Regions from separate parts of the Streptomyces sp. MK7 genome, predicted to be linked through region 2. Evidence: riboswitches for the same ligand, from Rfam matches in the RefSeq annotation. Region 2 holds a riboswitch; each other region holds the start of a gene.
What was found. Region 2 has a riboswitch for cyclic di-AMP ahead of R2S09_RS22350 (transglycosylase SLT domain-containing protein). Riboswitches for the same ligand answer to the same signal wherever they lie in the genome.
Positions count from the first base shown of each region.

Region 1 (3,265 bases), on a different contig from region 2:
TCATCATGCGCGGACTGCGGACGCTGCCCGTCCGCTTCACCCCGGCGCGAGAGTCTTGACGGACGCAAAGGTGACACACGTTCAACTGTGTGATCTTCACGTGATCTGCGCGGCATGAACTTGTGACGGAGGATCGTCAGCCGATACGTTCACGCATCAGCGTGGCGTACGAGCATCACCCGCCACGCCGGTCCCTGTTGTCGCCGAAAGGTCCTTGCATGCTTTCCGGGAACGGTCGCCACCGTCGCCCCCGTCAGGCTCCGGCCCTCTTCGTCACCGCCGGAGTGACCGGCTCCGCCATCGCCATCCCGCTGCTGGGCGCGACCGGCGCGCACGCGGCCGACGGCACCACGTGGGACAAGGTGGCGCAGTGCGAGACGGGCGGCTCCTGGAGCGCCGACAACGGCAACGGCTACTACGGCGGCCTTCAGCTGACCCAGGACGACTGGGAGACGTACGGCGGCCTCGACTACGCCCCGAGCGCCGACCAGGCCAGCCGGTCCCAGCAGATAGCCGTGGCCGAGAAGATCCTCGCCGACCGGGGCCCCGGGGCCTGGCCCACCTGCGGCCTGCTCTCCGGGCTCACCAAGGACTCCGGTGCCGCGAGGGTCGACACGGGTGTGAGCGACGGCTCGTCCTCGGGGTCCCGTTCCTCCGGTTCCTCCGGTTCCTCCGGTTCCTCGGACTCCTCCGACTCGTCGCGTGCGTCCGGATCGTCGGGGTCGAGTGACACACCCGGATCGTACGGTTCGCCCGACGTGGGCGACCCCGGGCTCGGTGACTCGTCGCAGGACGCCGGCGACTCCGGTTCGTCCGGATCCTCTTCGGATTCCGCCTCCGGTTCCGAATCCTCCTCTTCGGGCGATTCGTCCGCCGGATCCCCCGCGAATCCGTCCGATTCGCACCCTACGCCCGGAAAGAAGGGCAGCACCTCCGAGTCGGGCGCGACGCCCGGATCGGGTACGGAGGGTGCCGCGACGCCCGGAGCGTCGCCTTCGACCGCGCCCGACCGTGACGACTCGGACAACTCCGGGCAGAACGTCGGCTCTTCGGCCCTCGTCGACACCGGAGCCCTGGGCACCGGCCGGCACCGCGGTGGCAGCGCCGCCGAGGACCCGGCGGAGAGCCCGGCGGCGGCCGGCGGCGGCCGGCACGCCTCCCGGGACGACGACGGTGCGCACACCGCCTCCGCCGGCTCCTACACCGTCCGCGCCGGCGACTCGCTGGCATCCATCGCCGACTCCCTTGACGTCCAGGGCGGGTGGCACGCGCTCTACGATGCGAACAAGGCGGCCATCGGCTCCGACCCGAACCAGATCGTCGCCGGTCAGAGCCTGGATGTCCCGGTCGAAAACGCCCAGAACTAGCGGGAGTTCGCGTCATATTTCGCGCCGAATGTCCCATTCGGTGAAAGTGTGGGATGAGTCTCAGAAGCCCTGATCGTCTTTGAAATCGGGCGGATCGCGTGTCTACGGTCATGACCGCTCGCCATCGCGAGCCCCGGCTGCCGCAACGCCGAATCCTGCCAGCGGCCGTACGGGAACAGTCGTCGCGTCAAGCGCCGTAGGCAGGAGCGGGGGACCCAAGGTAAGTGCCGCACCGGGCAGTTCGCCCGAGCGGCTTGGGGTGGAGCCGTGCCTCTCCAGGGGCACGGCCGGGCAACTCAACCGGCCCGAACCCGACAGCTCACCTCGCAGGCGTCGGTGAGGGGATCCATCCATGCTGTTTTCCGGCAAGGGCAAGCACCGTCGTCATTCCAAGGCCATCCGCGCCATCGCACTCGCCGGTGTCGCCGGCGCCGCCGTCGCCGGCCCGCTGATGGCGGCCGGCAACGCCTCCGCCGCCACCGCCTCCGAGTGGGACGCGGTCGCCCGGTGCGAGTCCGGCGGCAACTGGTCCATCAACACCGGCAACGGCTTCTACGGCGGCCTGCAGTTCACCAACTCCACCTGGGCCGCGTACGGCGGCACCGCCTACGCCCCGCGTGCCGACCTGGCCACCAAGGCGCAGCAGATAGCCGTCGCCGAGAAGGTCCTGGCGGGTCAGGGCAAGGGCGCCTGGCCGGTGTGCGGCAAGGGGCTGTCGAGCACCCCGTACAGCGGTGCCGCGGCCTCCACCGGCAGCACCGCCAAGAGCACCACGACCAAGAGCACCACCACCCGCTCCACCGAGCAGCAGGCCGCCAACCGCTCCGCCACGCGTCCGGCCCCGAAGAAGACCGTCACCACCTCGACCGGCAAGAAGGTCAAGAAGGGCGACGGCGAGTACAAGGTGGCCTCCGGCGACACGCTCAGCTCCATCGCCGCCGAGCACCACGTCAAGGGCGGCTGGGAGAAGCTGTTCCAGCTGAACAAGGACATCGTCGAGGACGCGAACCTCATCTACCCCGGCCAGCAGCTGCACCTGAAGTAGGCGGCGGGCGGCGCAAGCCGCAGGCCCGCACCCCCGGTCCCGCGGGCTTCCCGGCCCACGGGCCCCCGTCCCCACGGGCCCCCGTCCCCACGGACTCCCCGCCCCGGCGCGTGTTCCCCCGTACGCGCCGGGGCGGGGGCTTTTCTTCACCGGCCGTTCCCCTTGTCTTTCCGCATCTCCGCCCCGCCCTTTTGTTTCGGGCGGGAACAATGTGTACCGTCACCCTGTCCACGGGACGGTCGGTCGGTCGGCCGGGGCCCCGGGACGGTTAGGCTCTAGCCGCAAGGCTCACAAGCCCCGCACTTTCAGCGTCACATCCACGAAGGAGATGCTCGTGCCGTCCATCGACGTCGTCGTAGCCCGGGAAATCCTGGACTCCCGAGGCAACCCCACGGTCGAGGTCGAGGTCGGCCTCGACGACGGCAGCACGGGTCGTGCCGCCGTCCCGTCCGGCGCCTCGACGGGCGCCTTCGAGGCCATCGAGCTGCGCGACGGGGACCCCAACCGCTACCAGGGCAAGGGCGTGGAGAAGGCCGTCCTCGCCGTCATCGAGCAGATCGGCCCGGAGCTGGTCGGCTACGACGCCACCGAGCAGCGCCTGATCGACCAGGCCATGTTCGACCTGGACGCCACCGACAACAAGGGCTCCCTCGGCGCCAACGCCATCCTCGGTGTCTCCCTCGCCGTCGCCCACGCCGCCTCCGAGGCCAGCGACCTGCCCCTCTTCCGCTACCTGGGCGGCCCGAACGCGCACCTGCTGCCGGTGCCGATGATGAACATCCTGAACGGCGGCTCGCACGCCGACTCCAACGTGGACATCCAGGAGTTCATGATCGCACCCGTAGGCGCGGAG
Region 1 is NZ_JAVACL010000024.1:27,644-30,908, forward strand. Features, by position in the region: gene R2S09_RS24375 (cytochrome P450) at 1-59, shown strand, start outside; gene R2S09_RS24380 (transglycosylase family protein) at 219-1,367, shown strand; cyclic di-AMP (ydaO/yuaA leader) riboswitch at 1,550-1,715, shown strand; gene R2S09_RS24385 (transglycosylase family protein) at 1,720-2,412, shown strand; gene eno (phosphopyruvate hydratase) at 2,741-3,265, shown strand, end outside.
Region 1: another riboswitch for cyclic di-AMP. It lies ahead of R2S09_RS24385 (transglycosylase family protein); the one in region 2 lies ahead of R2S09_RS22350 (transglycosylase SLT domain-containing protein).

Region 2 (3,265 bases):
TGCCCGGTGACGAGCCGCTCGAACGCCAGTGCCTGCACGCGGACCGCCTCGGGCCCGAGGTCGGCGAGGATCTGGGAGGCCCGGGCGAACAGGAAGTCGCCGGTGAGGACCGCGACGGAGTTGCCCCAGCGGGTGTTCGCGCTGGCCACTCCGCGCCGCACCGCGGCCTCGTCCATCACGTCGTCGTGGTACAGCGTCGCCAGGTGGGTCAGCTCCACCACCACGGCCGCGGGCACGACCCCCGGCGCGTACGGGTCGCCGAACTGCGCCGCCAGCATCACGAGCAGCGGCCGGAACCGCTTCCCGCCCGCCTTGACCAGGTGCTGCGCGGCCTCGGTGATGAAGGGGACCTCGCTCTTGGTGGCTTCGAGCAGCCCTTCCTCGACAGCCGCCAATCCGGCCTGGACATCGGCTTCGAGAGCCTGGTCCCGCACGCTCAGCCCGAACGGCCCGACGACGGTCACGAGGGGTCTCCTGTCTGCTGGTGTCTGCTGGCGCTTACACGGTTTGTCGATAGGTCGCTGCCATCACTCAAGTCAGCGTATCCGGTCACGTTTCGATCACCGATGGCGCCCACCTATACAGGCCAGGCGGTATCGGATCACGCCCGATATGTTTTCGTTCACCACATATGAACAGATATTTATCGACTTACCTCTCCCTACCCGCGGCCGCCCCCACTCGCACACATGCGCACAGGTGCACACGTACACACAGGCCACGACGTCACCCGAAGTGACGACCGTCACGCCCGCACACTCCATGGCCCGATTTAACCCTATTGCCATCTATATTCCGCTTAGCCGTAATTGCTCCTCGTCCCATGAAACCGTGAGTTGGGTCACGCCGGGCCTTCGACCCTCCGTGCGCCCCGTCTCCTTGCCTTCCCTTCCCCCGCATGCCAGTTGACCCTTGGCAACAGCAAAGGATCAAGCACCCCAAACGCCTCAGATCAAGGTCAAACAGGACGATCTGTAATCCGAGCACTTGTTCCGGGCGTGTGCTCTCGCATACGTTCCCGGTCCATCGAGCGGACGCCGAATCCTGCCGCCGCCCGATGCCCATCGACCGAACCACTCATGGCAGGAGCGGGGGACCCAGGTAAGTCGCCGGGCCGGAGCGTCGTACGTCGTCGTACGCCGTGCCGGAACGGCTTGGGGTGAAGCCATGTCCTCCGGGACACGGCCGGGCACCTCCCCGCCCGAACCCGACAGCTCACCTCGCAGGCGTAGGAGAGGAATTCCCATGCCCGCACAGGTCCAGCGCCGTACCCGCGCCGCTCGTCTCGTCCGCACCCTCGCCGTCAGCGGCACCGGTGCCGCCGTCCTCGCCCTGCCGCTCATCGGCGCCACCAGCGCCTCCGCCGCCACCCCGGCCAAGAGCACCACCACCAGGGCCGCGAGCACGGTCGCCTATCCGAACAACCTCGACGGCTGGATCCGCGAGTCCCTCGCGATCATGGCCGACAAGGGCATCCCGGGCAGCTACAACGGCATCTACCGCAACGTGATGCGCGAGTCGTCCGGCAACCCGCGGGCCATCAACCTCTGGGACTCCAACGCCGCCAAGGGCATCCCGTCCAAGGGCCTGCTGCAGGTCATCCAGCCGACCTTCAACGCGTACCACGTGGACGGCACCTCGTTCGACATCTACGACCCGGTCGCGAACATCACGGCCGCCTGCAACTACGCGGCCGACCGGTACGGCTCGATCGACAACGTCTTCAGCGCGTACTGATCGGTCGTCCCACCTGTTCTCTAGGGGAACAACCGCTCGAGGACGACGGCGACGCCGTCGTCCTCGTTCGACAAGGTGACCTCGTCGGCCACGGCCTTCAGCTCGTGATGGGCGTCGGCCATGGCCACACCCCGGGCGGCCCACTGGAACATGGGGATGTCGTTCGGCATGTCACCGAAGGCCAGGGCGCTGTGCCGGCCGAGCCTCAGGCGCTCGGCGGCCAGCGCCAGCCCGGTCGCCTTGGTGATGCCGCACGGCTGCAGCTCGACCGTGCCCGGCCCCGACATGGTGACCGTGGCGAGCGAACCGACCGCGCCACGGGCCACCTCGGCCAACTCGTCGTCGGACAGCACGGGATGGCGCAGCAGCACCTTGCTGATCGGCGCCTGCCACAGCTCCTCGCGCCGCTCGACCCGCGACGCCGGCAGGGTCGGGTGCGGCATGCGGTACCCCGGCTCGATGAGCGTGAGCCCGTCCGCTCCGTCCTGGTCGACCGCGGCGTACACCTCCCCCACCTCGGCCTCGATCTTGCCGAGCGCGGTCTCGGCCGTCTCCGTGTCCAGCGTGACCGACCACAGCAGACGGTCCGCCGCCGCGTCGTAGAGCTGCGCTCCCTGGCCGCACACCGCGAGGCCCGTGGAGCCCAGGGCCTTCAGCAGCGTCCGGACCCTCGGCGCCGGCCGGCCGGTCACGACGAGGTGCCGGGCACCGGCCGCCGCCGCCCGCGCGAGCGCGGCCAGGGACCGCTCGGACACGGTGTCGTCGCCGCGCAGGAGCGTTCCGTCCAGGTCGGTGGCGATGAGGGCATAGGCAAGGGGAGCGGGCATGATCAGAGAATACGGATCCGCCGCACCCCCGGCCCCACCGGAACCGGACGACCCCCGCGGCCCCCTCCTTACCGGCCACCTCCCTCCAACTCGCCTCCGGCGTCCGCGAGATGCTCAGCCGTGTGCCGCCGCCAGGTGGCGTGCCAGCCGTGGTGAGGCGAACTCCGTGCCGCACACGAAGCGCATCACCGGGCCGTACGACGCCGCCGCCGGCAGCCCCGTGAAGTACAGGCCCGGGACCGAGGAGACGTAGCCCGCCCCGAGCTTCGGGGCACCCCGGCTCACCGCGAGCTCCGTGCGCAGCTCGTGGCCGAGGAAGCCCAGCGCGGCCAGGTCGACGCGGTAGCCGGTCGCCGCCACGATGTGGTCGGCGGTCAGTTCCCGGGTGCTGCTGCCCAGGGTGCGCACGGTCAGTGCCGCGCGGCCGTCGAGCGCCTCGGCGCGAACGATCCGGGCCACCTCGACGACCGGCACCGTTCCCTCGAAGCGGTCGCGCAGCCACCAGGCGCCGAGCGGGCCGAGGACCCGTCGGGCCAGGTAGTGGCGTACCTGGGCGGGCAGGCGGCGGTAGGGGTGGGGGTAGTGGCTGAGCGCCCACAGCGACCAGGCGCGGCCGAAGGGGGACTCGGGGCGCAGCCTGGGCTGGTCCCAGGGCGGGGCGCCGAAGGCGACCTTGCCGCGGCCGCGCGCCACCACCCGCA
Region 2 is NZ_JAVACL010000020.1:118,977-122,241, reverse strand. Features, by position in the region: gene R2S09_RS22355 (polyprenyl synthetase family protein) at 1-464, opposite strand, end outside; cyclic di-AMP (ydaO/yuaA leader) riboswitch at 1,057-1,242, shown strand; gene R2S09_RS22350 (transglycosylase SLT domain-containing protein) at 1,246-1,737, shown strand; gene R2S09_RS22345 (Cof-type HAD-IIB family hydrolase) at 1,758-2,564, opposite strand; gene R2S09_RS22340 (FAD-dependent oxidoreductase) at 2,679-3,265, opposite strand, start outside.

Region 3 (3,265 bases), on a different contig from region 2:
CGGCATCGCCGCCCACGCCGTCGACATCGTGCCCCTGGGGGACGAGCTCGACTGGCGGCTGCTGCTGGAGCACCTGCACGACGTGCGCGGGGTGCGCCGGCTGATGGTCGAGGGCGGCGGGACGGTGCACACCCAGCTGCTCCAGCGGCGGCTCGCCGACGAGGTGCAGCTCGTCCTGGCCCCGCTGTTCGTCGGGGACCCGCGGGCCCCTCGGCTGTTCGGCCCCGGCGCGTACCCGGGCGGGCGGCTGCGGCTGGTGGAGACGCGGGCCATCGGGGACGTCGTCCTCATGCGCTACGAGCCGACCGCGCCCGGCACCGGGGCCGAGGCCGCCCCCGCGGACCGGCACTGGCTCAGGATCGCCTGCGAGCTGGCGGCGCAGTGCCCGCCGTCGCGGACCGCGTTCAGCGTGGGCGCGGTCGTCGTCGCCGCCGACGGCACCGAGCTCGCCCGGGGCCACTCGCGGGAGGGCGGCGACCCGGTCGTGCACGCGGAGGAGGCGGCGCTGGCCAAGATCGATCCGGCGGACCCGCGGCTGCCGGCAGCCACGGTGTACAGCAGCCTGGAACCGTGCGCCCGACGCGCCTCCCGGCCGCGCCCGTGCGCCCGGCTGATTCTGGACGCGGGAGTACGGCGGGTCGTCACCGCCTGGCGGGAACCGGACACGTTCGTCGAGGCCGCCAACGGGGCCGCGGTGCTCCTGGACGCCGGGGCGGACGTCGTCGTACTGCCCGAGTTCGAGGGCCTGGCCCAGGAGCCGAACCGGCACCTGGGAGGCGAGGCCCTGGCCAGGGCGGAGGAGAGGCGCTGACGGGGGCCCGACGAACGGCCGGACCAAGGGGTGCGCGAGCTGCCTCGTGGATGGCGTACACTGGTGTCATACCGACGCGGGGTGGAGCAGCTCGGTAGCTCGCTGGGCTCATAACCCAGAGGTCGCAGGTTCAAATCCTGTCCCCGCTACTGAAGGCTCAGGGCCGGAATCCGAATGGATTCCGGCCCTGAGCGTTTTCGGTCCTGAGTGCTTCCGGTCCCGGATCTGCTCGGGGAGTCCGCGTCGATCGCGTATGCATCGTGCCCCCGCTGATGACCATCACGCGCAGTGAACGGACGATCCCCCTCCGCATAACATCTGAGACACCATCAAAACCTCTGTGACTCCTGCGATGCAGGCAACTCGCCCGTTTTTCAGTACTCCTGGGCCAAAAGTCCTGGTCAAAAAGGTTTAAGGATCAAGCCGGACGGCTTGGAATCGAGCCCTCCCGTCTATTAACGTTCGATAACGCAGCGCGGTCGTCCCAGCCGTCACAAGAGGCGGCTCCGTGCGCACGCGCCGAATCCCGCGAGGGAACCGGGGAACCACCAACTTGGGGTGAATCGCGCCTCATCCACCGTGACGATACGGCTGGTTGACGCGCGTAGGAGACCTTCCCGCTCCGAACCCGTCAGCTAACCCGGTAGGCGAGACGGAAGGAAAGGAGCACGCCCGAGTGGCGTCCAACCGGCCCGCACCAGAAGCCCCGTTCGTGCCGAACCAGCGCACCGAGACCTTCGGATACGGCGGTCGGCGCCCCGACGAGGGCCCCTGGGAGGAGTGGAACCCCACCGAGGACTCCCTCCGCCCGGTGCGCGGCCGGCACCGCGTCGCCAAGCAGCGCGGCGGCGGGCTCGCCCGCAGCTCCACCGTGCTCGGCGTGGGCGTCATAGCCGCCGTCGGCGCGGGCGGCATGGCCAGCGCCAACACCGGCAAGCCCCCGGTCTCCATCTCCCTGCCCGACCTGCCCTCCGTGGAGTCCCTGCCCGCCGTGGGCTCCCTGTTCCACGACTCCGCCCACGACGACGCCCCCCAGGGTTCCGCGACCGTGCTCAGCGACGTCGGCGTGAGCTCCGCCGAGACCGGGCAGGGCAGCTCCGACGCGGGCGAGGCCCTGCGCAACCGCATCATGGCCCAGGCCGAGCAGCAGGAGGCCCAGGTCGAGACCAAGGCCCAGGAGGCCGCCGAGGCCGCCGCCGCCAAGAAGGCCCAGGAGGCCGCCGCCAAGGCGCAGAAGGAGGCCGAGGCCAAGGCCGCCGCCGAGAAGCAGAAGGCGGAGGAGGAGGCCAGGAGGAAGGCCGAGGCGGAGCGGCTGGCGGAGCTGGCCAAGCAGTACACGCTGCCGACCTCCTCCTACACCATCACCTCCACCTTCGGTCAGGCCGGCTCCATGTGGTCCTCCGGCTACCACACCGGCCTCGACTTCGCCGCGCCCACCGGCACCCTGATCAAGGCGATCCACAGCGGCACCATCACCGAGGCCGGCTGGGCCGGGTCCTACGGCTACCGCACGATCCTCACCCTCGACGACGGCACCGAGCTGTGGTTCTGCCACCAGTCGTCGATCAGCGTCTCGGTCGGGCAGAAGGTGAACACGGGCGACGTCATCGGCCGCGTGGGCGCCACCGGCAACGTCACCGGCCCCCACCTGCACCTGGAGGTCCACCCTGACGGCCAGGCCACCGCCATCGACCCGATGGCGTGGCTGCGGGGGAAGGGCCTCAACCCCTGAGGCCCCGGCCCCGGCCCCGAAGTCCGTTTACGTGATCTTTGCGGTCCGGTCCGGCGAGGCACGGAATGCGCTCCTCCAACCTGGCCGTTGATGTCCTGCATGACTTCTCTACGCAAGCTCGGTTCGTCCGATCTCGAGGTCTTCCCGCTCGCCCTCGGCGGGAACGTCTTCGGCTGGACCGCCGACCGGACGCAGTCCTTCGCCGTCCTGGACGCCTACACGGCCGCCGGCGGCAACTTCATCGACACCGCCGACTCCTACTCGGCGTGGGTGGAGGGCAACAAGGGCGGCGAGTCCGAGACGATCATCGGTCAGTGGATCAAGGAGCGCGGCAACCGCTCCGACGTCGTCATCGCGACCAAGGTCAGCCAGCACCCGGACTTCCAGGGCCTGTCCGCCGCGAACATCAAGGCCGCGGCCGACGCCTCCCTCAAGCGCCTGGGCACCGATTACATCGACCTGTACTACACCCACTTCGACAAGCCCGAGGTGCCGGTCGAGGAGATCATCGGCGCGCTCGACGAGCTGGTGAGGGCGGGCAAGGTGCGGCACATCGCGGCCTCCAACATCTCCGCCGAGCGGCTCCAGGCCTCCCTGGACTTCTCCGACCGCGAGGGCCTCGCCCGGTACGCGGTGCTCCAGCCGCACTACAACCTCGTCTCGCGCGACACCTACGAGGGCGCGCTGCGGGACGTCGCCGAGCGGTACGGCCTGGCCGCCGT
Region 3 is NZ_JAVACL010000001.1:578,316-581,580, forward strand. Features, by position in the region: gene R2S09_RS02640 (dihydrofolate reductase family protein) at 1-811, shown strand, start outside; tRNA gene R2S09_RS02645 (tRNA-Met) at 887-960, shown strand; cyclic di-AMP (ydaO/yuaA leader) riboswitch at 1,319-1,476, shown strand; gene R2S09_RS02650 (M23 family metallopeptidase) at 1,488-2,543, shown strand; gene R2S09_RS02655 (aldo/keto reductase) at 2,643-3,265, shown strand, end outside.
Region 3: another riboswitch for cyclic di-AMP. It lies ahead of R2S09_RS02650 (M23 family metallopeptidase); the one in region 2 lies ahead of R2S09_RS22350 (transglycosylase SLT domain-containing protein).